One region of the Peribacillus sp. NPDC097295 genome, then DNA from elsewhere that is predicted to be linked to it. Evidence: predicted binding sites of a transcription regulator. Region 1 holds the regulator's gene; the other holds the start of a gene.
What was found. Region 1 encodes LexA, which represses DNA repair genes until DNA is damaged. Its sites were predicted from a motif close to CGAACATATGTTCG; they were not measured.
Positions count from the first base shown of each region.

Region 2: the regulator LexA is predicted to act here: its motif matches at 1,927-1,940, upstream of uvrB (excinuclease ABC subunit UvrB).

Region 1 covers NZ_JBIWCW010000006.1:212,804-216,021, reverse strand. Annotated here, with positions in the region: gene ACIQXN_RS13175 (GlsB/YeaQ/YmgE family stress response membrane protein) at 684-920, shown strand; gene ACIQXN_RS13170 (hypothetical protein) at 1,064-1,351, opposite strand; gene lexA (transcriptional repressor LexA) at 1,599-2,222, opposite strand; gene yneA (cell division suppressor protein YneA) at 2,382-2,693, shown strand; gene ACIQXN_RS13155 (YneB family resolvase-like protein) at 2,713-3,218, shown strand, end outside.
Region 2 covers NZ_JBIWCW010000002.1:353,928-357,145, forward strand. Annotated here, with positions in the region: gene ACIQXN_RS04885 (N-acetylmuramoyl-L-alanine amidase family protein) at 1-903, opposite strand, end outside; gene ACIQXN_RS04890 (CsbA family protein) at 1,617-1,847, shown strand; gene uvrB (excinuclease ABC subunit UvrB) at 2,070-3,218, shown strand, end outside.

The DNA of each region.
Region 1 (3,218 bases):
GTTAAAAATAGTTCTATTTTACCTCTTTTTATTATGAAAATCCCCTCAAATGATTGATGGTATTTTACTCTCATAATTTGGTTTCGGAAACTCATATTTTTGACATTTCGCAAAATGTAAATGAGATAATCCAATGAAATAGTTCAATGGAATAAGATGGAACATTTATATTCACTGTAATACAGCCATCTTTGCGAAAATTTGTATTCCATATATTTAGAAATAGAGGGATAACAGTTAAATGATATTAGAGAATAAAAAATAGTTAAATTGTCTTATCGACAAAAAAAGACAAAATACTTATTCTAGTATAGAAAGCAATTTGATTGTTTTCTTTTTTACCATGTTGTGCAGCCAGATAATTGCAGTTATCTGGCTGCTTTTATTATTATAACCATATAACATTATTTAATCGTCCATATGGAAAATTTTAAAATTGAAAAGCTTCATATTAAAGAGAATAATTTAGTAACGGAGAATTATTCCATAAGCATGAATGCACTTATAAGCCGCCTCTTTAAGGTGGCTTTTTATATTGTCGTCCAGTTCCAGTAGGTAATGAATGTGCCCAACATATACATAGAGGATAGGAAGTATTTCCGTTATTTGTTGGTCTGTTCTAATGATAAATTAAATTCATAAATTTAAGGGAAGGGAGGTGGATATCTTTGGAACTGATATGGATGTTAATTGTTGGTGGAATAATTGGATGGCTGGGAAGTCTGATTTTGGGAAGGGATATGCCGGGTGGAATTATTGGAAATATCATTGCTGGATTTGTTGGAGCATGGCTTGGTACAGCAATTTTAGGACCAATAGGACCTGAAACAGAAGGATTTTATATTGTGCCCGCTTTGTTGGGCGCTATAATTGTCGTGTTTATCGTGTCAATAATTATGAGAAACACCAGATGGAGGTAGAATGCTGGTCAACTATCATAAAATGTATTGATCAGGAGCGCAGTGCAGATGAAAGAAATATGTGAGTTGCATTTGTCCATTATTGTTTGAAAAAGCTGTTCAACAATGCTGGACAGCTTTTTTTGTGAAGAGATTTTTAAGTATCAATTCGAATGATGATCAGATTCCCTATAAGACAATATGGCTGTCTTAAGTGCTGCATAATTTCCAATGCTGGCGTATCCATAAAACCACCCCATAAAAATCCCTGTCATTAAGTAATGCCGATGACTAACGAAAATGGAAAGGATTAAACCAAGTCCTAATGCCATGGAAGGTATATATTTTCGGGGAATTGGAAAAAGAATTTTGATGAATTGGGTTAAAATCATGATAGTTGGAATGGCTATCACTGCATCCCAAAAATTTGTATGAATCGTAGGGAAATCCATGGAAACACCACTTTCGAAAGGAAATATGTATTGGGTTAATTTCACCGGTTCTTTAAGGAATATACATCCTAATATTTTTTATTTTTAATCCTAGAATTATTTTTCGCGTAAAAGACACCATAATCTATCAATTCAAAGGCTTTAAAGTAAACGAGTTACTACTCTATTGAAATTCATCTATTCTTTCTGTCATATAAATGGACGAGATACATAGATTATAAAAACAAAAAAAAAGCGCATAGCGCTTTTAGTGAATTTGTCTATATAAACCGATTACCCTTCCAAGGATTTTAACATCTCTTAGAATAATAGGCTCCATATTGGAGTTTTCCGGCTGAAGCCGTATGTAATCCGGTTCCTTAAAGAATCGTTTTACAGTGGCTTCATCATCTTCCGTCATGGCCACGACGATATCTCCATTGTTGGCGTTGCTTTGTTGCTTTACGATGACATAATCACCGTCATGAATTCCTGCTTCAATCATACTTTCCCCCATAATTTCCAGCATGAATACATGATCATCATGTGGAACCATACTTTCTGGAAGTGGGAAGTATTCTTCTATGTTCTCAATGGCAGTTATCGGTAAGCCTGCTGTTACTTTTCCGAGTAGTGGTACGTTAACTACGCTTGTTTTTGGTATATTATTAGCTTCTTCTATATTCAAAATCTCAATGGCCCTCGGCTTAGTCGGGTCGCGTCTGATTAAGCCTTTGCTTTCCAAACGAGATAAATGACCATGGACAGTCGAACTTGATGCAAGTCCCACAGCTTCGCCAATCTCTCTTACGGAAGGTGGATAACCCTTTTGGCGAACTTCATCTTTTATGAAATCAAGAATGTCCTGTTGTCGTTTTGATAGTTTAGTCATATGTGCACCTCTTCCCCATAATTCTTTGCTATATTATAGCATGGCTACCTCCTCTATACAAACATAAGTTCGAATTTCACAGTTGACTGAAACAAACGTTCGTATTATAATTCATTTATAAATTAAAAACGAACGTATATTCGCTATGGAGGGATATTGATGAAAGATTTTTACAAAAATAATATGTATACGATTCTATTAGCAGGATTGGTATTTATCTTTTCAATTTTATTTTCTTTCACATTAGACAAAAATCAAGATAAAAATTTCCTTTCAATTGAAGTAAATGAAGGAGATACCATATGGGAGATTTCCGAGAAATATGATCAGACTGAATTGACAAAAAAAGAATTCATTGGTTGGATAGAAGAGTATAACGGTGTAAGAGCAGATGCTATTAAGGCTGGTCAAATAATTGTCATCCCAGTTGAAAATGAAAAAGTAGTCCAAAGTTTGGCTAGCAAGCAGTAAGTAGTAAAGGTAGGGTCATATGAAAGCAGTCATCTATTGTCGGGTAAGTACAGAAAAAGAAGCACAGGAAACTTCGCTTGCAAGGCAAGAAGAGGAATTAGTGAAGTTAGCGGACAATAAGGGTATGGAAATTGTATCCGTTATAAGGGAGCAGGCAAGTGGTTACGAATTAAATCGTGATGGGATATTTGACATGCTTGATCTTTTTAAAGCAAAAGAGGCAGATGTACTTTTGATTCAAGATGAAACGAGATTGGGAAGAGGAAATGCAAAAATCGCCTTGTTTCATGTTGTTCTTAAAGAAGGGGTTAAAATTTATACACTTTCACATGATGGGGAATTAGAGCTATCGGATTCGGATGCCATGGTTATCCAAATTGTCGGTATAGTGGAAGAATATCAGCGAAAGTTACATAACTTGAAAATTAAACGAGGAATGCTTCGAGCGGTTGGGAACGGCTACCGGCCCCAAAAAAACTTGAAGAACCAAAGAAATTCTACTGGTAGAGAGCGTAAAGAAGTACC
Region 2 (3,218 bases), on a different contig from region 1:
TTTTGATAGATAGGTAAGGGAAGCCCAACCTGTTTTACCGGAAGCCGTTTTGATTCTTCCCCATTTATCTTTTTCTTCATAAAGTGTGACAGCCTCCCCTTTTTTTAAGGTGGTGACTTTGTCCGCTTTTGAGTTTCCAGATTTTCTGACATATAACTCGCCAGCTGTTACATAATAGGTCGTTTCTTTCACCGCTGACGTGGATGCAGTAGGTTTTTTCGTAGATAAATAGGTTAATGAAGCCCATCCGTTAACACCGGAAGTCGTTTTCACATTTGCCCAGTTACCTGTTTTTTTCATAAAGGTAACAGCATCGCCCTTTTTGATAGTTGCCAATTTCTTTGATGTTGTATTGGCAGACTTACGGACATATAACGAACTGGCTGTCACATAATATTTGGTCGTTGTAATGGTTGCTGGTTTAGCTGTGGCATTCGGCTTGGAACTTGATATGTATGTTTTAGAAACCCAACCGGTTTTCTTTTTGGAAGATACATAGACTTGTAGCCAATTGCCTTTAGTCGATTTTATTTCGACAAAGGTTCCTTTAGACAAAGTGGCCAGTGACTGGCTGCTGGTATTATTTGATTTTCTCAATATTAATGAAGAAGCTGTAACATACCCTAACTCGTCTAAATACGTGCTAGAAACCCAACCAGTTAGTTTTCCATATTTGATTTTCGACCATCCAGACTGTTGGGAAGAGATGGTGACTTCTTTACCTTTATTAATTAATCCTAGAGACTTTGCTGTTGTTTTAGGATTTTCTCTTATATGGAGGGAACTAGCTGTAATTTTGGCTGTCTTTGAAGCAGCCTGTACTTGATCGGTGGCGTAAGGAAAAGAGAAAGTCGTCAAAAAAACCAAGGTTGCTACAAATAAAGTGATCATTCTTTTTTTCATAAAGCTCGCTCCTTTAAATAATGCTGCATAATCGAATGGTTATAGCTGATCCAGAGGTTGGGTGGATTAATTACATATGAATATTCTTTTATAGCGGAGAAGCCTTTATATTGAGTGTTCTCCATGATTTTTATCGGTAGCATGTGGGTTATATGAAGAGAATTCACTAATAATAGTACAATATACTCACCTTAATTAGTAGTGGTTTTATGGTATTTTTTGTAGGTATATAGAACTTAATTTACATATTTTGATGTAAATTGAATGAATATGGGTGAAGACTGTGTAATGGGGCATATGTAGGTTGGATAATGGACGATATTTACAAGGGAGGAAGTTTCGTGTTTGATGAATCAAAATACCTTGCAGGATATTGGTTGGCAAAAAACTATGTAATCATTTAAACTATAACTACTCCAGTTTGTCGACAAAAGGCATCGCCTGTTTTTTAAAAAAGTCCCTTAAAGTAATCCAAACCATACTCTTTTGCCAATATATAAATTTTACTTGATGATAACGAAAAGTTGATTGGAACGGAAGGTACGAGACTCCTGCGGGACATGCGCTTCTAGCGGAGACACCGCAGGGAAGCCGAGGATGCTCCCTGACCGCCTGAGGAAAGCGAGTGCCTGAAGTGGAAATCAATTCACATTTTTCATCGAGTTTGTCTACAGTCTAACTACTCTATTTTTCTCTTATAAGGAGATGGAAAAATGATTAAATTTCTTTCAGCCCTTCTATTTCCTGGTCTTCTTGTCATGTTATTTTCAAGAGTCACCTATAACTATATTGTAGGTCTTATTTTAACGGTTGCATTGATTGCGGCTTCGGCATATAAAGGTTATACACACACGAACTTATTGATTATCGTTGACGCATTGTCACTGACGGTGGGTTTCTGGTTATCAAAAAGAATGATGAAGCGAACAGCCAAGAGCGCCTAAATTATAAAGGTGCTTTTTTTTATCTTAATTTCTATGAAAAGGGTTCATCTAGCTTGCTAGGTTATTAAACGAAAAAAACAGAATGCTTGTTCGCTTTTTGATGGTTTGTTTTGAGGTTATTGTGGTAGAATGTGTATATATAGTTCTTTAAACGGAATAAATAGAAGGAATAAAACTTAACCCTTTTTCATATAAAACTAATTCATTAGGAGGCTATGCTTGGTGAAGGAAACGTTTGAGTTAGTCTCAAAATATACTCCCCAGGGAGATCAGCCAGCGGCAATAGAAGAGCTTGTAACTGGCCTAAAAGAAGGAAAGAAAATGCAGACGTTGCTTGGAGCAACGGGAACGGGGAAAACATTCACGGTCTCCAATGTCATCCAACAAATCAATAAACCCACCCTTGTCATTGCTCATAACAAAACATTGGCAGGGCAACTTTACAGTGAGTTCAAAGAGTTTTTTCCTAATAACGCTGTTGAGTACTTTGTCAGTTATTACGATTATTATCAACCAGAAGCCTATGTGCCTTCCACTGATACATTCATTGAGAAAGATGCCAGTATCAATGATGAAATCGATAAATTGCGTCACTCGGCAACATCCTCTTTGTTTGAACGAAAAGATGTCATCATCATTGCCAGTGTATCCTGTATTTATGGGTTAGGTTCTCCGGAAGAATACCGAGAGATGGTTGTATCACTGCGTACAGGCATGGAGATCGAACGAAATGCACTGCTACATAAACTTGTTGATATTCAATATGAGAGAAATGATATTGCGTTTCAACGTGGAACGTTCAGGGTTCGTGGCGACGTAGTTGAAATATTCCCGGCCTCTAGGGACGAACACTGTGTACGGATCGAGTTTTTCGGAGATGAGATTGACCGGATTCGTGAAGTGGATGCCCTGACCGGTGAGATTACTGGTGAACGGGAACATATCGCCATTTTTCCAGCGTCCCATTTCGTGACGCGTGAAGAGAAAATGAGGGTAGCCATTCAAAATATTGAAATCGAACTCGAAGAACGCTTGGCAGAGCTTCGGGAGGATGAAAAGCTCCTTGAAGCACAGCGCTTGGAGCAAAGGACACGTTACGATTTGGAAATGATGCGGGAGATGGGTTTCTGTTCGGGTATCGAGAACTATTCCCGTCATTTGACACTGCGCCCCGCAGGCGCAACTCCTTATACCTTGATTGATTACTTCCCGGAAGACTTCCTATTAGTCGTCGATGAATCGCATGTGACGCTTTCGCAAATCCGTGGCATGTTCAATGGAGATCAGGCACGTAAGCAGGTTCTGGTGGATCATGGATTCCGCCTGCCTTCTGCTAAAGACAACCGGCCACTCAGGTTCGAGGAATTCGAA